One region of the Thermoanaerobacter sp. CM-CNRG TB177 genome, then DNA from elsewhere that is predicted to be linked to it. Evidence: a T-box and tRNA genes for the amino acid it is inferred to sense, from the RefSeq annotation. Region 1 holds a T-box; the other holds one or more tRNA genes.
What was found. The T-box of region 1 lies ahead of I4N53_RS06920 (valine--tRNA ligase). A T-box ahead of a tRNA ligase gene usually reads a tRNA of that ligase, here a tRNA-Val.
Positions count from the first base shown of each region.

Region 2: it encodes a tRNA-Val, which carries the amino acid that the T-box ahead of I4N53_RS06920 (valine--tRNA ligase) is inferred to sense. The anticodon was not compared.

Region 1 covers NZ_JAFCAC010000060.1:84,366-103,333, reverse strand. The annotation lists gene I4N53_RS06990 (glycosyl hydrolase family 65 protein) at 1-1,986, opposite strand, end outside; gene I4N53_RS06985 (LacI family DNA-binding transcriptional regulator) at 2,049-3,059, opposite strand; gene I4N53_RS06980 (4Fe-4S double cluster binding domain-containing protein) at 3,120-3,809, opposite strand; gene I4N53_RS06975 (alpha/beta-type small acid-soluble spore protein) at 3,947-4,246, shown strand; gene I4N53_RS06970 (DUF4364 family protein) at 4,351-4,866, shown strand; gene I4N53_RS06965 (YncE family protein) at 4,853-5,770, opposite strand; tRNA gene I4N53_RS06960 (tRNA-Pro) at 5,879-5,953, opposite strand; gene I4N53_RS06955 (SpoIID/LytB domain-containing protein) at 6,551-7,819, shown strand; gene I4N53_RS06950 (lipoprotein) at 7,889-8,947, shown strand; gene I4N53_RS06945 (ISNCY family transposase) at 9,308-10,168, opposite strand; gene I4N53_RS06940 (helix-turn-helix domain-containing protein) at 10,279-10,464, shown strand; gene I4N53_RS06935 (hypothetical protein) at 11,219-11,452, opposite strand; gene I4N53_RS06930 (folylpolyglutamate synthase/dihydrofolate synthase family protein) at 11,501-12,784, opposite strand; gene I4N53_RS06925 (GNAT family N-acetyltransferase) at 12,813-13,349, opposite strand; gene I4N53_RS06920 (valine--tRNA ligase) at 13,370-16,009, opposite strand; T-box leader at 16,051-16,252, opposite strand; gene I4N53_RS06915 (bifunctional nuclease family protein) at 16,390-16,812, shown strand; gene I4N53_RS06910 (biotin transporter BioY) at 16,948-17,496, shown strand; gene I4N53_RS06905 (YckD family protein) at 17,541-18,434, opposite strand; gene I4N53_RS06900 (response regulator transcription factor) at 18,594-18,968, shown strand, end outside.
Region 2 covers NZ_JAFCAC010000050.1:121-4,145, forward strand. The annotation lists gene I4N53_RS04430 (hypothetical protein) at 53-421, opposite strand; gene I4N53_RS04435 (cation:proton antiporter) at 427-1,575, opposite strand; tRNA gene I4N53_RS04440 (tRNA-Val) at 2,101-2,177, opposite strand; gene manA (mannose-6-phosphate isomerase, class I) at 2,234-3,190, opposite strand; gene deoD (purine-nucleoside phosphorylase) at 3,259-3,960, opposite strand.

The DNA of each region.
Region 1 (18,968 bases):
TTTTAACCCCATAATGGCATACATACTTGGACCTAAAGAAGATTTGTGCATAGTTCGCTTTTCATAATATTCGTAATTGATTCTTTTGGTCTCTTCGTCAAATTCCTCACCTAACAAAAGCATCAACATAACAACGTCAGCCTGTTTAATAAGCTGTGTATCACCCAATCTCGTTATATCAACACCTTCAGGCCATATAGGCATATTGTTTTCATCAAATTTATCAATAACATAATCTTTTTTATCAAAATAGCCTTCAAATTGTTCTATCAGTTTTTTGTTTTCGTCATAAGGTATATATATTTTTTCTTCAACTTCTTTCCACTTTTCCATTTCCTCATTTGTCAAACATATCTTGTTTGATAGTGTGTGATAATGCTCTGGGTATTTTTCTTTTAACATATTGATTAGTTCAAGTCCCTTTTTAATATTCCATTTTGCAAGGTAATTAGTATAAGCATTATTATCAACATGTTCATGAAACTCATCAGGACCTATGACATTGTTTATTTCATACCTATCTAATTCTTTTACATATTCACATCTAGATACCCAAAACCTTGCAGTCTCAAAAATGATTTCTGCACCGTAATTCAACAAAAACTCAATATCTTCTGTCGCTCTAAAATACTCCCACACTGCAAAAGCTATATCAGCAGTTATATGATGCTCTAAATCACCCGTCCATATTCTTACAGGGTTTCCCATGTAATCAAATCCCCATTTAGGTGTCTCTTCCTCTCCTGTATCTGCAGATTCCCAAGGATATTGTGCTCCCTTATACCCGTTTAAAGCTGCATTTTTTCTCGCCGCATTAAGCATATTGTACCTGTACATTAGAAGTGTTTTCGCTGCTTTTGGATACACATATATGAAAAACGGAAGCATAAATATTTCTGTATCCCAAAAGATATGGCCTTTGTACCCCTCACCGTGTAAAGCCTTTGCAGCAATACTTACCAGGGGGTCATTTTCATTGACAGAACTCATGAGATGAAAAATATTAAACCGCAAAGCTTTATCTGCTTCCTCATCCCCTTCAATATTTATATCTGCAACAGACCAAAGTTTCCCATATACCTCAATATGTCTATGCAGCTCTTTGTCAATACCTTCTTGAGCAAAAGCAAAAAGTTCTTTTTCCACCGTACTCTTTAATAAGCCTTTTTTTACGTCTCTTGAAGTATAGGTTATAACAAATTTGTCAATCACCACTGTATTGTTTTTTCTACCCTCAAACTCAAAGTATTCAACACTGGTTTCACCCAAAGGCAAAAATCTTCTAAATTTGGCTACATTATTTTTCTCTCCATCTTCATAATGATATACCCTTATAGTACTGCCTGTGGCAATGCGAATATCATTGTCAATAGTTGCTGTTTCAAGATAACACCCACTTTTATTGAAACTGCTGTTGTCAACTACCTTCAAATGTTTTACTCTATACTTTGGATTATCTGCTGAATTTAAAACAGTTCCATCAATGAGACTCTCTACCCCTATCAGCCCACTGTAATTTACAGGTGTCACAAATAGCTTAATTGCAGAACGATGACGGTCACTGCGGCTTAAAAATCTGTATCCCTCAATTCGAGTAATTCTATCTTTGCTGTCTTTTATCAACGCGTTCCTAAATAGAATACTTTTTTTCATATCAAGAATTCTTTTGAATTCCAGCAACTGGCATTTATCCAAACTTAATTCTTCACCTTCAATATACAACTTGATTCCCAGCCAGTTTTGAGCGTTTACTATTTCTCTCACTTGTGCATCAGCCTTATCAAAAATCCCTGCTATAAAATTCCCAGGCTTTTCTCCTTCACTTCCCTCTTCAAAAGTACCTCTTACGCCCATGTAGCCATTCGTAAGTGTAAAAATAGTTTCATATTTGGGATTTACATTTGAACTGTACTCATCTTGAAAAATAAGCCATCTGTCTTCACTTATTAAATTGTTTACATCTTTTAAAAACATATGCTTTACCACTTATAGACCTCCATCCTTACTAAAAATTTTATCCGAAACGTTTTGGATAACTTTTAAAAAAATTATATTTTTCTAGCCGAATCTCTGATTACAAGTTTATGAGGAATTAATATATGTTGAGGTTTTTCACCTTTTATAATAGACAAAAGATGTTTTGCCGCTGTATAACCCATCTTAAAAGTATCCTGTCGTATAGTAGTGAGCCCTGGAGTGATAAGGGATGCAAGTTCAATATCATCAAAACCTACAATAGAGATGTCATCAGGAACTTTCATGCCTAAGTCTTTTGCTGCCTTGAAAGAACCTATTGCCATCAAATCAGAAGCATGGAAGATAGCGGTTATTTCTGGATTTTCAAATATAAGCGTTTTAAAAGAGTTATATCCACCTTCTTGAGTAAAATCATCAAAAACTACATATTCCTCTTTATAAGGTATATTATTTTTTTCAAGAGCTTTTTTATAACCTTCTAACCTTTCAAAACTTACAGCCGCATCATTATGCCCATTTATAAATCCAATATTTCTATGTCCCAACTTTATAAGATAACTTGTAGCCTCAAAAGCTGCCTGAACGTTATCCGAACTTACATATCCCACTTTATCAGTAAGTATCGGTATATCAATCAGAACAGTGGGAATTTGTGTTTTCTTTATCTCTTCAATGTAAGGATCGCTTAATTTTAAGCCTTCTACAATAGCACCTTCCACTTTTCTGTCATTGCAAAGCTTCTCATAGGAAGTTATGTCTTGGCTTTCTGGGTCTACAGTAAAAAGTATAAGGTCATATTTATCTTTTCTTAATCCTGCTTTTATTCCTGCAAGCACTTCGAGAAAGAAAGGATGATACGCCCCCGGCTTTATTAACTCAGAAACAACCAATCCAACCGTATGAGTCTTATTCGTAACAAGTCCTCTTGCAATAGAGTTTGGAGTATAATTAACTTTTTCCGCTATTTTTTTAATTCTTTCGCGGGTTTCCTCACTTACATCCGGATATCCGTTTAAAGCTCTTGAAACCGTCGTAACAGATACACCCGCATATTTTGCTATATCTCTTATTGTAACTGCCATTTAATATCCACCTTTTCCAAAACGTTTTGGTTGTTCAGTTTCATTTTATCAAAAACCTTTTCACCTGTCAACAGATTTTTTCTTTCCATAAGGACACACTTCCATACAAATACCGCATACATATCCTCTTCCAATGTGTTTAAAATTTTTATTCATATATTCACTGCAAGCTCTTGCATCAACTATTTCTTCTCTCGGCATTCCCTCTTTCCATAGAGTACCATAAAGTGCTATAGCAGGACAAGCTTCTACACATAATTTGCAGCTGCCACATTTACTTTCAGCAATGGGGGTTCCTGTTTCAAAAAGCATATTTGTTAGAACTGTTCCTAATCTCACTCTTGGTCCATACTTTTCGGTCACAAGAAGGCCATTTTTTCCTATCCAACCAAGCCCTGCTCTTGTAGCGGCAGTTTTATGTGGAAAAAGTCCCCTGTATTCCCCCAAATCAGCAATCGATTGAGAAGCAGGAACAGCTAATGCTTTATAGCCCCATTCTTCAAGAATAAGAACTGTTCTTAAGGTTATCTGGTCAATTAGGGTATTTACAGAACGGTAATGGTGATAATAAGTGTGAGTAGGCTTATTCTCAATTTCATCCACTATTCTATCCGCTAATTTTATTACAACTGTAATGCCATAAGGAATATCTGAAAGATTATCGGGAAGGATACCTGTAAGATTTGAAAAACCTACTAAAGAGGCTCCCCATTCCTTTATTTTTTGCTCTAAAATTTTTTGTTTCTCCATCTATATCAACCCTTTTAGTAAAATTTATACACATAAATATTTTAGCACAACAAAATTATATTTTTTAAAATTTTTCAAAGTATATTTTTTATCCACCTACACAAATTAAGTATGAGAAAGAGTAAGGAGGGATTTAAATGGCAAGAGGTAGTTGGAATGATCGGCCAAAAATGGTACCAGAAGCTCACAAAGCCCTTGATAATATGAAATACGAAATCGCATCAGAACTTGGTCTTCCAGTTAAGCAAGGTTCTGAAGATTATTGGGGATATATATCTAGCCGAGATTGCGGTAAAGTAGGAGGACAAATGTTAAGGCGAATGGTTCATTTTGCTGAATCTGCCCTGTCAAGAGGCATCAGTATATATGGTTCTACTCCTGCACAAGGCGGCCCTCAAGGTGCTGCAGGAAGTGAATCAGAATACATGCAAAAATAGTGATAAAAAAGAGAGTATTTTCCCATACTCTCTTTTTTTATTACATATTTTGTGATAGAATTAATTTAAACATACCACATATAGTATTATTGCGAGGTGGTAACTTGGCTTACGAAATACAAGAATTAGCTGAAAATAAATTAATTATATTATACATCTTAAACAGAATAAATATGCCTATTACAGACGAGCAAATAAGCAAAATTATTTTAGATAACAAACTTATGAACTATTTCTATTTAAGACAGTACCTTGACGAATTAATAGAAACTGGCTTTATAAAGTTAGAAGAAGAAAAATATTTTATCACAGAAGAAGGTATAAACATTTTAAAACTATTTTTCACAAGAATTCCCTTTGAAACACGTCAAAAAATAGATGAGTACATCCTTTTAAACAAAGAAAGAATAAAACAAGAATCCCAATATATAGCTACTTATTATAAAAAAGACGAAAATCAATATATAGCCAATTGCAAAGTAGTAGAAAATGATATAGTTTTGATTGAACTGAACATAAACGTAGTAAACAGCGAACAAGCAAAACTCATTTGCGATAATTGGAAGCAAAAATCTCAAGAAGTGTACGCCTATATAATCAAAGCCCTCACGGGTCAATAACAAGCCCTTGGGGCTCTTTTCTCGTTTTAATAAAATTTACTATTCTCATTTCCTCAATGTCAATTATATTCACCTTGTTTTCTTCCACAGAAGAAACATACGCGAACTTATCTAAAACAGTCAAATAAGCAGGTGCATTTCCACAAACAACTTCTTTTTTGTGTTTTGTAAATAAATCTATTTTGCACAGGGTATTAGAATAAGAATTAAGTACATATAAAAAGTTTTCCTTTTTCCGCACCATAGTAGGAACCTTTCCTACTCCTATTTCATCAATTACTTTAAAATTTTGCAAGTCTATAATAGAAATTTTCCCATTTATTCCTGTTTCAAAATAACTTTCTACCACATATAAATAGTCCCAATCCTCAGAAAAAGTCATTCCTATAGGTCTTGCTCCTGCTCCAATAAACTCTACAATTTTATAACTATAAGGGTCAATTAATAAAATTTCATCCGAGTTCATATTGCTAACAAAAATCAAATTATACTTTTCATTATAAACTATGTCTTGTGGAAAGCTCCCTACTTTAACTTGCCCTATTACTTTTTTCTCTTCAATATCAAAAATACTTATCGCATCTGAATCTCCATTAACCACTAATATACAATCTTTATATATAACACCATTATTAGGATAATTCCCTACATACAAGGAAATTTCTAGAGTAAAATTTTCTAAGTTTATTATGCTAATTGAATTATCATAAGCATTTAAAGAATATAGTTTTTGCCTGTGTTTATCTAAAATCAATCGATGCGGACCACACAAATACTTAGAATAGATATTTAATGGTAGATGTTTATTGTTATATGAGTTGATTTTTGCAAAATCTCTGTGATTTGTCTCCAAATTAACTCGCTCAATAATATCTTCCCCCATATCGGCGATGTAAATGTGCAAAACGCATCCCCCCACATATTAGCATAATTCCATAATATGCAGGAGGACTTAAACAGGACCACACGTTTTTAGCTTTTGGGTAAAGTTTAAAACCTGCATAAATAAAAATGGTCGGGGCAACAGGATTTGAACCTGCGACCTCACGGTCCCGAACCGCGCGCGCTACCGCTGCGCCATGCCCCGACACATTATTCATTTTATCATACTCCTTTCCTTTTTTCAATAAACAAAATGTTGATGATAGTGTCAAGATACTGTAGGATTTTTTAAGACAACCCCTGTAATCATAAGAACATATTATTCTAAAATCATAGTCATATAGTTTTAAGCATATTCATTTTTGGGTTTTACGCTTTTGGGTAAATGCCATTTTGAATATACCTTCTCCCCCGGATTGAACTAGGAGAAAGTTGTTTTATGGCACCAACCATCTCCGAAGTGCTCAGGTTACACCCCTGCATTTCCCTATCCCCTCCGGAGAAAAAGATACACTTATATATCCAATTATTCTGTAATATTTATATCGCTTTGAGCTCTAAATACTAGCTCACCACTTATAGTTTTTTGACTTTCTTTAGCTCCTAATATCATTGACATTTCTACAGTAAATTAAGCTCCTAGATTTTTAACGGTGAGGTCAGTTATAAAAATTTTTACCTACCTAATCTTGACATGGTAAAAAATTTGACATAAAATTAAGTAGAAGGGAAAAACAGAAAATGGAGGTAAGGAAAAAGATTATGTAATATCCCCCAAAAATATTAGGGAGGGAGATCTTTTATGAAACATCAAATAAGATTAACAGCAGTACTGCTTATAACAACGTTTTTAATAGGAATAGTGATTACAGGATTTACTTCAATAGCGAAAGCAAGCACAAAAGAATCGGTTAGTTTGAGTAATACAACAAATTTTGATGACCCCATTGCAGTAATTAAAGGGATGATTCAAGCAATTAATGATCAGGATCCTTATGAGTATATGAACTATTTTACCAATTCTAATCGCACAGCCATGACACAATTTCTTTCAAATAATAAATCAGAATCATTCTTTAAAGAGAAGGAAGCTAAGTTGATTCAAATTAAAGAGCTTCCAAAAGAAGTAGGTGTAGTAGCTGCAGGCATATCACCTGGAGAAAACTTAAATTTAGATGATACACGTATCTTTTATGCCGAAATTAACTTTAAAGTGGATAAAGAAGATAAATGGCTATATAATGGTACAAACCATCGTGTTATTGTTGTTACAAAAGAAGATGGAAGCTGGAAAATAGTAAGGCTATCAGTCCCATCCATAGAATACTTAAAAGATACCGGCAATGGATTTAATTCAGATGCTGAAAATATTGCTGTTAAAATCGAAAGTACTCTTGATAAAAAAGGACAAATAATGAATATGAAAGGTGCGGTTATTGATAATATTGCTGCAAGTGAAAAACAGCTAAAAGATGAGAAATTAAATGCTAGAGCTATTGAACCTGAAATAAGTATAGATAGTACAGCAGCTGATGAACATACGAGGCCTTCCAAGATCAGGGTTTACATGACAAACTCAGTAAATATAAATCATTATGGTTCCGGAACTTACCCTGTTGATTTTGGAGAGTATGTATATAATGTACTGCCAAATGAATGGGGCGACTGGTACAATACGGCGAAAACAGCAGTTCAAGCTGGAGCTATAGCTGTAAAAATGTATGGTTGGTACCATGTGTATCATCCAAAATGGAATTTTAGCCCTTACTATGCTGACGTACAAGATAATACAAATGACCAAGTATATAAATACAATTCAGCGACAACTAATTTTAATAAAGCAGTTAATGATGTTGGAGGGATTGGTGTCGATATACTCAGTGGATCGTCTTATGTTCTATTTGAAGTGCATCACGTAGCAGGATATGAAGGACCAGGCGGGCAATATAGTGGTACGATGTGGCAATATGGAACGTTATATTGGGCAAAACAAGGTAAAGGCTATACTTACATGTGTCATTATTATTGGGACAGATCGTCAACTCAGCCAATACATTTCTTTTACTATTAGAAATTATTTAATTGAGTAGGAATAATTAATGTTTTCCTACTCAATTTTAAAGTTTAGGAGGTATTGTAAATGCGAATAAAAAAATTAACGATATTGGTTTTATTTTTATTTTTTTTATATGGATGTCAGTATCATATTTTTGATAAAAATCAAGTCAAAGTAATCAAATATTCCGTTCCGAATTTAGGATATTTCTGTCCGATTTTTTTTCAAGGGAAAGAGGTTTTAGCACAGCAGGGGCAAGATACACCAAGGGATTTAACAAATATGACTTTGTATTCTAGTAAAGATTTTAAGAAATACAATAAAATAGCTTTATTTGAAGGTCATTTTGGACAATTTTATGTTTCACCGTATAATTCAAAAGAAATATTTTTTATGTCTACTGAAGGGAAAGAAGGAACAGAGCAAATTGTTTTCAAAAGCAACGATGGCGGAAAAAGTTGGGGGCAAGTTTATTATAATTCAGATGATAGTATGATGCTAGCTGATATGACATTTAGTCCTTCCAATAGAAACGAAATATTTTTAGTTAAAAATGATAAAGAACATGGCATTGAAATAATAGAAAGCCATGATTCGGGGATTCATTGGAGCAAGGCAAATTCTACAAAAGAGATTATTATGTCTACTCATCTTGTGATTGATCCTAATAATTCTAAGCATTTTTTAGTTTCTGCTTCAAATGGTCTTTGGGAGAGCATTGATGGAGGTGTTTCGTGGAAACAAATAACTACCTCAGAGTCTTTGACAGCTATTTTTGCTCCTTCTAAAAATGATAATGTGTACTTCACAACTAGAGAATCCATTAATGAAGGATGTATATATGAATTAAATAATGGGAAAATAAAAAAAATTAGCATTCCAAACATGGGGGAGTTAATTTACAACGTTGGAATTGCTTATCAAAACAGTACAGGAAAAGTATATGTTATAGTAATACGGCAAAATGAAAGCAATTCTCTGTATGATACTACTTTATATTACATTGAAAATGATTCTTTTATCAAAGTAACTAATATTAAGAGTAAATATAGTATTCTTCCAAATTTGATTTTTGACGCTACAAACCAGAATGTTATATACTTTTACAGCTATAAAAATATATACAAAGTAGTATTATCTTGATCTGGATGAAGAAGGCTGAATCTATTTCAGTCTTTTTTACTGTTATTTCTCCGACTTCTTATGACTAAAGCAAGGCCTAATAAGATTATCATTATTGAGATTATCGTGTTTGGATTAAGCCATGCGATGGAGAATTGGTTGTATAAGATGGATACATAGCTTAATATTACAGCGGTGGTTATAACCACACCAAGCCCATCAGTACAAAATCTCTGCTTACGATGTAAAGCTGAAAAAGACCTATTGCAATAGATAGAATGTATAAAGACCATGTGTATTCAGAGTAAACCCAGTTTGTAAAGATGTCAAAGTAAAAAAATGATGCCCATTGATGTCAGTATACCATCAGGAACCAATATTTCAGGATTTTTCCTTTGATTTAAGTAGTTTACTTCCATCATTTATTTTAGAACTACTTAAGACAGTAAGCTTAGCTTTGGGCATAGCTGGAGCCTTTTTACCATTCTTGATAAGTTGATAATACTTACCCTTGTAAGAAAAAACAGACCCTTCAATGATAGTACGTTCCTCCTTTGCACATAAGATATAATCAAGGTTAATATTAGAATCAAGTGGCCTAAAATCAGGTTCAGGATTTTCAGGTTCGACACCAAACTTTTCATTGTAAGCAACAATAAATTGCGATAAAAATGCACTAGCAGCTTCCATAGTATCAATCTCATGAATCTTAAACTCAATAGGAAGCCTGCTTTGAAGCGTATCCCATAGCTTTTCAATGCGGCCTTTAGCTTGTGGAGAATTAGCCTTAATAACGTTGATTCCAAGCTCTCCCATAGCTCTTTCAAACTGCGTAAGATTAACTGTCTTTCCCTCTAATTGCTCTTCTATAGATAATTTACCGCTATTAGGAAAGACAAAGATAGTGGGACGGTCAGAGTATATACTGATAGGGATACCATGGTTGTTAACGATTCGTCTTATGACCTCAAATATCCCTCCATACATTCGTTTGGAGCAAAAAAGTACAAGAATTTCACCGGTAGCGTCATCTATAGCTCCATGTAGAGTAAATGCTTTATTACCTATGAGCCATTCATGTGGAGAAGCATCAATCTGAACCAGCATTCCCTTTTGAGGTTTTCTCTTTCTTCGATGATGAAATTTACGCTTACGATGTTTTTTAGGGCTTTTAATACCCTCATTAGTCAAGATCCTATATATTGTAGAATAACTCACATTAATATTTTCATGTTCTTCCAGTAGCTCAGATGTTTATGTTACACTAAAAGTATCCCAGTATTTCAACTGAAAAATCCCCCCTTTAAGATAAAATTTCTCTCATGAAATAAGATCATGAGGGAGCGGTAGAGTTGATTTCATTGAAAGACAAAAAAGAAATAATATTATCACATATTAGAGATAGTAAATCTCAAAGACAGATATCTAGAGAAACTGATATCGATAGAAAAGTTATCAGAAAATATATAAAAAAATATGAAGAAAAGAGAATGGACTTGATAAATGAAGGGAAAATAGATGGAAATACAAATATTTAAGAGATCATTGATGACATAATTGAGAAACCTAAATACAATGTTAAAAATAGGCATAAGATAAAGTTAACTGATGAAGTGATAAATCGCATAAAATTTTATCTTAGAGAAAATGAGCAAAAAAGGTATTTAGGACAGTACAAACAACAAAAAAAGAAAATGGATTACTACAGTTATAAGAAAAGTCATCTTCATATATATCTATATCAATATAAGAGACAAAGGGGACGGTTCCTTCCGTCTGAGTTTTTATTCTACTTTAACGGAAAGGAAGGGAGAATTGCTGTGGAACTATTACCTATAGGTGTTATACACAGTCCTTATAAAAAGAAAGGGGAAGCGCCTCATCAAGGAAGGGCTAGGAATGAGGAGGCAACATTATGTATAAACTATCGATTTAAGCTCCTAGATTTTTAACGGTGAGGTCAGTTATAAAAATTTTTACCTACCAAATCTTTACACGGACTTTCTACTACTTCCTTAGTGAAATTTAGAGCATTTTGTAGTATAATATCCTCAAAGATATGTTTTTTCATAAGAGACACCCCTTTCTGTAATGTTTCGTTTCCAAGTTCTATTTTATCACGGGGGTTGTCTCTTGTTTTTTTCACTCAAAAAAAAATCCTACGATAATTTTACACTATGAATAAAGTTATAGCCCTACCCAAACTCAAAACTATTTAATTATTTTTTCAAAAACCATTATTAGTAGCAAACTTACCTGAACAATAAATCAGGCGGTCGAAAGACCGCTTTATCATACGTCTATTATTTTTTCCATCAATTCATTCATGTTATATTTGATTTTTTGTTCTTTAGCAATCCTTAAGAGTCTCAAATATTCTTGTCTTGCAAAATCGTACTTTAGCCTTGCTAACTTTATCTTGAGGTAGTTGTCATTTTCCAGCATTTCTAAATTTCTTTCTGCTTCTTTCATCGCCTTTAGTGCCTTATCTATCTCCTGTAACAATGCAGTCCCCGTTATTTCCATAACAACCACCTTCTCATTACGGCCTTTACACCTTACATTATATTAAAACTATATCTTAATTATTACCTTTTTAAGCATAGACCTCACATAACCAATCATGTACAATGAACCACAAAAAAGTACCATATCCTCTTCCTTAGCTATATCCAAGGCATATTTTACCGCGTTTTCAATATTTTCAATTGAAATTACGTTTTCTTTATCTATCTTTTGTGCAAGTTCACTTGCTTTATAAGCTCTTTCACTTATTGGGGTAGTTGTTATTATAATATCTGCCTCTGGCACAATGATATTCAGCATTTTCTGTGTATCTTTGTCTTTAAGCATTCCAATTACTAAAATCAATTTATCATATTTAAATAATTTTAGAGACTCTTTCAAAACAGTCATTCCTTGAGGATTGTGAGCACCGTCTATCACTACGTAGGGTTTTTTTCTCATTACTTCCAATCTTCCAGGCCATTTTGCCCTATAAAGCCCTTCCTTTATATCTTTTTCTGTGATTTCGTATCCATACATTCTTAATTTTTCTACGCTCTCAATCGCTAAAGCAGCATTGTAAATCTGATGTTCCCCCAATAAAGTAATTTTTAAGTCCTTGTATTTTTTGTAGTCAAAAATCTGAAAATCAGGGTTTTGTTCTTTTATAATTACGTTACTTTTTTCAAGTACAGTCAAATAAGCATTTCTTACTTCACAGGCTTCTATGATGACCTTCATCGCTTCTGGTTGTTGATAAAAACTCACCACAACTCCCTTTTGCTTGATGATTCCAGCCTTTTCATAAGCAATTTCTCCTAAAGTATGCCCTAATCTGTCTGTATGGTCATAATCAATTGTCGTTATAACAGAAACCAAAGAAGAATCTATGGCATTTGTCGCGTCAAATCTGCCTCCAAGTCCTACTTCTAATACTACAAAATCCACCTTTTCATCGTAAAAATATTTAAAAGCAATTGCAGTTACCACTTCAAATTCCGTCGGATGATTGTATCCTTCTTCTACCATTTTAGATATTATAGGTTTTATATACTCAACATAGTAAATCAACTTTTCCTTGGAAATATTTTCTCCGTTTATTCTCATTCTTTCTTCAAATTCTTCGAGATAGGGGGAAGTATATAAAGCTACTTTGTATCCACCCTGCTGCAAAATGTTGCTTATAAAAGCTGATGTAGAGCCTTTTCCATTTGTACCAGCAACATGAATAATTTTAAGACTTTTTTGAGGATTCCCCATATAACTTAATAATCTTCTTATATTTTCTAATCCCAACTTTATGCCAAATTTGTATGTACCATGTATGTAGCTAATCGCTTCTTCATAGTTCATTTAAGCCCATCTCCCATATAAACGGATTTTACAAAAACAACCCCATCAAAACTTCGTCTACATACTCATCTCCAATTTTAAACTGTCGTCTTCTTCTTCCCTCTTCTTCAAAGCCAAATTTTTTGTAAAGATGTATTGCTACTTCATTGGTACTAAAAACACTAAGGCAAAGTTTTTCATAACCTTTGCTTTTTGCCCAATTAATAGCTTCTGTAAACAATTTTGTTCCGATTCCTATATTCCTAAATCGAGCGTCTATACTTATACCTATTTCTCCTACATGTTGTACTTTAGGAGACCTTCCTCCATAATAACGAAAGAGAGTAAGGCAGCCTACGATTTCTCCACCGTAGTCTGCCACTAGGATCAAATCTTTGTTGCGGTCTAAATTTTTAATAAGCTGTTTTTCTTCCTCCTCAGACCAATTAAATGTCTCTGACACCATATACAATTTTTCTCTTCCAACACTGTTTAAAAGCTTTATTATCCCCCTCGCATCTTTTATCTTAGCCTCTCTTATAACCAGTTGAGGCTCTTTTTGTGGCCTTTTAAACAAAGATAACATACAAATCCTCCTAATAGAGGCTAACTCTTTAATAACTTAAGTCTTTCCTCTATGTTTTTAAGCATTGTAGTATATTTTTCCAATTTTTCTCTTTCTGCATTAACTACTTTTTCTGGCGCTTTTTTGACGAAATTTTCATTGTTTAAAAGCCCTTGTGCCCTTTCTATTTCGCTTATCACCTTTTGTCTTTCTTCATTAAGCCTCTTTATCTCTTCTTCTAAATCTATTAAATCTTCAAGTGGAAGTACCACCAATCCTCCTTCTATTGCTCCGCTTAAAGCTTTATGAGGAATTTTACTTTTATCTGTTTCAATTACAACTTCGCTAGCACCTGCAAGTTTCATTATATAATTTGTACCTACTTCAAACACCTTTACATAATTTTCATTTTCAACAGCCACAATAACTTTTGCTTTTTTAGAAGGAGAAACATTTGCTTCTGCTCTTAAATTTCTAATGGTCCTAATAGCTTCCATTATAATCTCAGCATTTTTTGCTTCTTCAGTGAAATCCAGTTCTTCTTTGTATTTCGGCCATTCAGCAACCATTATGCTCTCGCCCTCATGAGGTAAATTCTGCCATATTTCTTCGGTTATAAAAGGCATAAAGGGGTGCAAAAGCCTCAAAGTATTATCAAGTACATATCTTAAAACAGACTTTGTAACCTTTTTAGCTTCAAGGTTATCACTGTATAACACAGGTTTACTTAGTTCTATATACCAATCGCAAAATTCGCTCCACACAAAGTCATAAAGTTTTGTCGCAGCTATTCCTAACTCAAATTTTTCTAAATTCTCTGTCACTTCTTTTACTATATTGTTATACCTTGTCAAAATCCACTTATCAGCAATAGTTAACCCATCCGTATAAAGGTTAGTATCATTATCAGTTAAATTAAGTAGCACATATCTTGAAGCGTTCCACAATTTATTTGCAAAGTTTCTGCTGAGTTCAACTTTGTCCTGACTAAACCTCATATCGTTTCCTGGAGCATTTCCTATAACTAATGTAAACCTTAAAGTATCTGCTCCATACTCTTCAATAACCTCTAATGGGTCTATCCCATTGCCAAGAGATTTGCTCATTTTTCTACCTTGAGCATCCCTGACTAAACCATGTATCAAAACATGCTTAAACGGTACTTCTTTCATAAATTCCAAACTCATAAAAATCATTCTTGCAACCCAGAAGAAAATTATGTCATATCCCGTAACAAGCACATCAGTAGGATAGAAGTATTTGAGGTCTTGGGTTTCCTCCGGCCAACCCATAGTAGAGAAAGGCCAAAGTGCAGAACTAAACCAAGTATCTAATACATCTTCGTCTTGATGTATGTTGGTACTTCCACAAGCTTCACATTTTTGCGGGTCTTTACGCGATACAGTTATATGGCCACAGTCATCGCAGTACCAGGCAGGAATTCTGTGTCCCCACCATAATTGCCTGGAAATACACCAATCCTTTATGTTTTCTAACCAATTAGTGTATATTTTTTCGAATCTTTCAGGGACAAACTTAATTTTTCCTTCTTTTACAACTTCTAAAGCAGGTTTAGCCAAAGGCTCCATCTTTACAAACCACTGCTTGGAAAGTAGAGGTTCAACTACCGTATCGCATCTGTAACAATGTCCCACATTGTGAACGTGGTCTTCAACTTTTAGAAGTAGTCCAAGATTTTTGAGGTCTTCAACTATTCTTTCTCGCGCCTCATACCTATCAAGCCCTTTATATTTTCCCCCGTTTTCATTAATCGTCGCATTCTCATTCATTATATTGATAAATTCAAGATTGTGTCTTATCCCCATCTCAAAGTCATTTGGATCGTGAGCAGGTGTAACTTTAACAGCACCTGTTCCAAATGAAGGGTCAACGTAGCTGTCAGCAATTACAGGTATCTCCCTTCCTACAAGTGGCAGTATCAAAGTTTTACCTACCACATCCTTATATCTTTCATCATCAGGATTTACAGCAACTGCTACATCCCCCAGCATCGTCTCAGGCCTTGTAGTAGCTATAACTACATATCCATCTTCACCTTTTATGGGATATTTGATGTACCATAAATGTCCTTTATGTTCTTTATGTTCAACTTCCGCATCAGATAAAGCAGTGTTACAATCAGGACACCAATTTATTATCCTGTCTCCTCTATATATAAGCCCTTTTTCATAGAGAGAAACAAAAACTTCTCTTACCGCCCTCGAACACACCTCATCCATAGTAAAGCGCGTCCTTGTCCAATCACAAGAAGAACCCAACTTTTTTAATTGGCTTAAAATACGGTTTTCGTATTTATCCTTCCAGGCCCATGCCCTTTTCAAAAACTCTTCTCTTCCTATTTCTTTCTTTGTGAGCCCCGTTTCTTCTCTTATTGTGTCTAAAACTTTTACCTCCGTCGCAATGCTGGCGTGGTCTGAGCCAGGTATCCACAAAGCTGAATAACCCTGCATTCTTTTCCATCTTATCAATATGTCCTGCAAAGTATTATCAAGTGCATGTCCCATATGCAATTGCCCTGTTATGTTTGGAGGTGGTATAACAATGGTAAATGGCTGTTTTTCAGAGTCTATTTTAGGAGTAAAATATCCTTTTTCCATCCAAAAAGCATAAATTCTATCTTCAAATTCCTTTGGATTGTACGTTTTAGCTATCTCTTTCATGCCTCACACTCCCTCCGTAAAATTTTAAAACCCTTTCACCCACAAAGGGCGAAAGGGCATTTCGCGGTACCACCTTCATTTATCACTCAAGCTATAACGGGCAGACCCGTTTAAACCTACTAAACTTCGGTTTACAGGCTCCAGAGCTACCTTCAGTGTACCTTTGGCAGGAATCCTTTCAGCCCATGGGATTTCCCTCTCTTTAGCCAGTATACACTTACTCCTCTCTTTCATAGCCCCATATTCTGTTTGATATATAATATATATAAAATCTCACCAATTGTCAACAGTTAAGTTGTTTTAAAGCAAACAATCAGATTAAATTTGCATAAGTATGATATAATGATAATAAGAAGATGTTTTAAATCGAGGTGTAAAAAATGTTAAAATTTCATGTTAAGGCAATTACGATGGACGTAGAAGGAAATTTCTCCGTCCTATTGACAGATGAAGAGGAAAAGAAAGTTTTGCCTATAGTTATAGGTCCACTGGAAGCTCAAAACATAGCTATCCCTCTTCAAGGAATTACACCCCCTCGCCCTTTAACCCCCGACCTTTTAAAATCTGTTATTGAAGAACTTGGAGGAAAACCTGAAAAAGTTGTAATTACTGATTTAAAAGATGACACTTATTATGCGGAGCTTTATATAAAACAAGGGGATAGAGTTATAAAAATAGACTCAAGACCCAGTGATGCGATAGCTTTGGCAATGCGAACCGATATACCAATTTTCATAAATATTCGTTTAGCGGAATTCACTTATGATATGGCAGATTTAAAATTTGATGATGGAGATAGTTAAAATTCTACTGGCCCTCTTAAAAATTTAAGAGGGCTACTTTTTTAAAAAATTGTTAACCATTATGTAAAAATAGTTGACAATTCTTTTAAAAAAAAATATAATAATTGTTGTAATAATACAATGAGGAGGAAAAATATGATAAAAACTAAAGACATGATTTTAGCTTCTCTTTTTGCTGCTATTACTTTTATAATGGGTTTTGTAAAAATCCCCTTACCTTTTTCTCCAGTACCTATCACAGGACAGACTTTTGCAGTAATGTTAGCCGGAGGACTTTTAAATCCTACATCAGCATTTTTAAGCCTTTTTATTTTTGACCTTTTAGGTGCAATTGGAATACCTGTGTTTGCTGGACTTACAGGAGGCTTAAATGTTTTAGTAGGCCCTACAGGAGGATATATTTTAAGTTGGCCCTTTGCAGCTTTTTTAATTTCTTTGACTCTAAAAAATAAAAAAGCAAATTTTATTAATATTTTTCTAAGTTACCTCTTATTTGCAATAATTTTTGTTTATATTTTAGGAGTAACTCAGCTCTCTTTTGTTACCGGAATACCATTTAAAAAAGCCATTTTAGTCGGGGCACTTCCTTTTATACCTGGCGACTTAATCAAGGCATTTATCGCTTCGTATCTCACTTTAAAGTTAAAGCCTATTGTAGAGTCCTATGAAAAAAGGCAAGGTTGATTCCTTGCCTTTTTTAACCATCTCTTTTTATTCAAAAAATTCAATTAGAGAGAGTTACTATACCCTTGAGGAGCAGTATTGGTTTGTCCATTTCCATTTTGCCATTTACCTTTAAAATTTCCTCTTTTTCCTTCAAAATGTTTGAAAAATCCTTGAGGCAATCCGTTTTGTTGCATATTTTTTACCATTGTATCAATTCTATTTTTAATCGTATTTCCTTGGTCCTGAGTAATAACTCCAAAGCTTACAAATTTATCAACTAATTGTTTTTGCAATTGTGCCATTTGTTTGTAATAATTGATTAACTCATTCTTTTGCTGGTCTGTCAATTTAGATGGATCAACACCTCTCAAAATAAACCCCAATCCATCGTTGCCACCGAACATAGCATAGCCTTTTTTATCAGCATTAGCTATTGTGTTATCTATCGCACTTGTGATTTTGTTTGCTTGGTCTTGAGTCAATAATCCTTCAGAAACCAATTTGTTTACTATATCCTTCTGAAGTGACGCCATTTGTTTGTATATTTCTGTCAAGGCTGCTTTTTGTTGTTCTGTAAGCTTTGAAGTATCAATTGGGCCTATTCCAAAATATCCTTTGTCAAATCCTCTTCCGCCACCAATGAAGAAGGGAACATTGTCTTGATTTGCTTTAGAAACTTTGCTATCAATGTTTTTAATTATATTATCTGCTTGTTGTTGAGTTATAAGCCCTTCTGATAAGAGTTTGTTTATAAACTCTTTTTCAAGGTCGGCTATTCTTTTGTTGTAATCTGTAATTATTTGCTCTTGCTCTGGTGTAAGCTTTGATGTGTCAATTCCAAAAAAGCCTTTTATGCTGTTTGTCAGTGGTGAATCAGTATTTGCTGCAAAAACTGTCAAAGGAATTGCTAAAGCCAATACAACTGCTAAAACTATTAACCATTTGTTTCTCTTCATATATGGATACCTCCTTTTAAATTTTTCCTTTTTCATTCTTTATGATACCCAAATAGTTTGAAGTAATTTTATATAATTTGTGAGGAAAGTGTGAAGTTTAATTTTAAATATTGTAAACTGATTAAAAAATAATTAAACTAAAGATGGGAGGTGTTTTTTATGCAAAAAGTTTTAGTAATTGAAGACGAAGAAGGAATGAGAGATATTTTAAAAACTTATTTAGAAAATAATGGATATGAAGTATTGGTAGCTGAAAATGGCAAAATAGGGCTTGAATATTTTAATAATAATAAAGATATAAGCATAATCCTTTTAGATATAATGCTTCCAGATATAAGTGGTTGGAGCCTTTTAAAAACAATTAGAGAAAAGTCAAAAGTGCCTGTAATGATGATAACAGCAAGAGGAGAAGAGTATGATAAACTTTTAGGGTTTGAATTAGGAGCAGATGATTACGTTGTAAAACCTTTTAGCCCTAAAGAAGTAATCGCTCGCGTTAAAGCAATTTTGTCAAGAACTTATGGAGCTTCAGAA
Region 2 (4,025 bases), on a different contig from region 1:
GGTCCTTACTGATCCTGCTTCCTTACATGAGCACAACTCTAAGAGTCTTTTCTTATTCGAATGGCCCATCGTAACGGCCGAGCTTACCGCCCCTAACCATGTTGAGGGGCACAGAAAACATTATACCCATTTCGCTGTCTTCGGCGAAACTACCTATCTCTCTTTCTACGGCATCGGCTATGTTCTGGAGCTTTTGCTTGTCTTCTATAACCGAAAGGATGGTCTTATTCACGAAAAGTCCCTCTTCTTTCAATTTTTTAATGCTGGCGATCATTGGCCTGTCTTCTTCAAAACTTTTCATAATAACGCCCTGACCCATGGAGTCCAGCACCGTGGCCCCCTTGGCCCCGTTCCTTTTCATTACCGTCAGGAGCTTTTTTAAAAGTTCTGGCCGGTTAAGGATGATAACGATCAGGTACATTGCCTTCACTCCCCGTTTTCTGTATTTTCTGCCCTATGGAAAAACAGCTTTAAAAGCGGCGGGGCAATAAGAGTAGTTACAAGAACCATCAGCACCGAAACAGCGAAAATCCTCTGGGAAACAATACCCTTTTTCAAGCCCAGGTTGGCGATGATCAGGACCACTTCTCCCCTGGGCACCATGCCCGCGCCTACTGTAAAGCCCTCACTCCAGTTGAATCCCACGAGCCTTGCCGTCAGCCCGCAGCCGATGATCTTGCCGAGCACAGCAATGGCTATTATGATAAGACTGAAGCCGATATCGCCTAGCACAGCCCTTACATCAGTCTTCAGTCCGATGCTGATGAAAAATATGGGCGTGAAGAAAAGGTAGGCTATTTCTTCTATGCCGCGGACAATTTTTTCTTTTGTACTGTAGTTTGAAAGAATCAAGCCCGCTATGTAAGCACCGGTGATGGCGGCAATGTCCGCCTTTTCGGCGAAGTAAGCCACGCTAAAGCATAGTACCAAGGCGAAGGTTATGATCCTGGTTCCCGGTCTCATTAATTCCATTATGCGTTCACCGTATCTCCGAAGCACGACTGTAATAACTACCACTGCGACCGCAAATACTCCTATTTTCTCCATCAGCGGCAGGATCCTGGTTCCACCGGAGATATAGCCGGTCACAAAGGTGAGGACGATTATACCTATCACGTCGTCGATTACCGCAGCAGCCATAATGGCAATACCCTCTTTTGAATTCAGCTTTCCCATTTCCCTCAGTGCCTGCACTGTTATACTGACAGAGGTGGCTGTCAACATGGTCCCCAGGAACAGGGCCTCGGGCAGGGTAACACCCGCAGCCAGTCCGCCCCAAGCACCTGCAGCGAAGGGCACTATAACCCCTCCGGCGGCGATGGCCGTAGACGAAAATCCTGACGCTATAAGTTCCGACGTGTCGGTCTCGAGGCCTGCCAGGAACATTAGCAGGACCACACCTATTTCGGCCATGAACTCCAGCACATAATCGGAGTGGACCAAGCCGAAGACCGAAGGTCCTATGAGAAGGCCGGCGATGATCTGGCCCAGTACGTTCATCTGGTTGAACCTTGCAGCCAGATAACCGCCGATCCTGGATATTCCCAGTATTATGGCAAGTTCCAGTAAGGTCACGAGTGAACCCTCCTTAAAAATCGATTTACCGGAATCGAATCCTTTTCCAACAACAGCGCTCTTTCATAGTCTTCACTGGTATTAATGCAAAAAATTTGAGGCGGGTTCTGACCAGAACAAAAAGGTCCCTGATCCGAACGGGACCACTCTTTTCAATAATAACCTCGATGGAAGGACCTCGATGGCATCAATGCAGTTTTTGTTGTAGACGGCGTGAAGAGGCTCCAGCAGTCCCGGTATCGGGAGCACACCACATTGAAGCTCTCGAAGCCGTTGAGCAATTCTTTTATGAGCTCTGCGTTCAGAAAGAGCAGGTCGCAGGCCACAAAAAACCCGGCATAGTTCTCCATTTTCCTAAGGCCGGTATATATCCCCCAGCGGTCCAGTTACTGTAGGATAATTTTTAGCTACAACTCCTGAAATAAAAAAAGAAGCCATACAAAAAATAGAAAAATTTTGGGGCACCAAAACGGCACCAAAATAAAAATTCCGACATTAAATAGATGCGGAAAGCCTTCATATTATTGGTGGGGTTAACAGGGATCGAACCTGTGACCTCTACGATGTCAACGTAGCGCTCTGACCAGCTGAGCTATAACCCCACTCGTTGCTTTTTTATTATACAATTTTAATAAAAGGTTGTCAATATTTACGCTTTCTATATATAAGCTTTGAGCACCTTGCAATTTCCCTCTATTGTATAACTCGGAATAGAAGCAGGTATTAATACAGTCTCTCCTGCTTTTAATTCAGTGGTGCCTTCAGTATAGGCAATTTTACAATATCCTTCTACAGCTGTTAAAGTGTTAAATTTTCCCTTTGTATCTATATCTACTTCTTTATTTATTTCAATTATACTTACCTGAAAATATGGAGATTTAACAACGTGAGATATGCGTCCGCCTTGTATTTCTTCAAATTCAGGTATTATTTTATCTGTTTTTAAATTAAAATCTATAACATCTAATGCTTTTTCTATATGTAACTCTCTCTTCCTGCCGAATTCATCTACTCTATTGTAATCATACACTCTATAGGTAAGGTCTGAATTTTGTTGAATTTCACAAATAAGTATTCCTTCACCTATAGCATGCACCATCCCTGAAGGTATGTAAACAACATCTCCTGGTTTTACTTCTATTTCTTTTAAACATTCTTCTAATCTTTCTTCCTCCAATAGCCTTTTAAATTCTTCTTTTGTAGTTCCTTTCTTTAAACCACATACAAGTTTAGCCCCTGGTTTTGCATCTATTATATACCACATCTCTGTTTTTCCAGAATCGCCATTTTCGTATTTAAAAGCATATTCATCATCTGGATGAACTTGGACAGAAAGTTTGTCTTGCGCATCAATTATTTTGATAAGCAAAGGAAATCTTTGATAATTTACCCCCTTGCCATATATATCCTCAGAAAATTTGTAAGTTATATCACTTAATTTTTGCCCGTCAAATTCTCCACCTTCAATTACACTGACAGCTGTTCTATTGTCAGATATTGTCCACAATTCTCCAATTTTTTTACCCTCGTGAATATCAAATCCAAATTTATCTCTTAATGCAGTACCTCCCCATATTCTCTCCATAAAAATAGGCTTAAATTTTAAAGGTTTCATCAACTATCAGCTCCTTTTTCGATTATTTTAAAAGAGGATAAACAAGGTTATCCTCTTTTAAAAAATTATTATTCAGCTATTTCTAGTGCAATTTTTACCATGTTCATAAAAGTCTTTTGCCTTTCTTCAGCTGTCGTTGCTTCTCCGGTAACCAAGCTATCGCTCACTGTCAATATTGTAAGAGCATCTACATTGTACTTAGCAGCCAAAGTATATAGTCCTGCCGTTTCCATTTCTACTGCCAAAACACCAAACTTCGCCCATAGTTTCCAACTGTCTGGGTCATCGTTATAAAAAGTATCGGTTGTAAGAATATTCCCTACTTTAGGTTGTATCCCTAACTCCATCGCTTTATCATAGGCTTTTTTTAATAATTTAAAACTTGCTGTAGGAGCATAATCCATACCATTAAATCTAATTTTATTTATTGCAGAGTCTGTCGAAGAACTCATGGCAATTACTATATCTCTAAGCTTGATATCTGGTTGTAAAGAGCCACAAGTACCTATCCTTATAAGATTTTTCACGTTGTAACTGTTTATAAGCTCATTTACATAAATAGACAAGGAAGGTACTCCCATCCCTGTTCCTTGAACTGACACTCTTTTCCCTTTATAATATCCTGTAAAACCATACATTCCTCTAACTTCATTGTAACATTTTGCATCTTCAAGAAAATTTTCTGCTATATATTTAGCTCTTAAAGGATCTCCTGGCAACAACACCGTTTGAGCGATTTCGTTTTCTTTAGCCCCAATATGTATGCTCATTTAAATCTCTCCTTCTATAATAGTTTTGCCCATATATAATATTAGCAAAAAACAACTTTTAAATC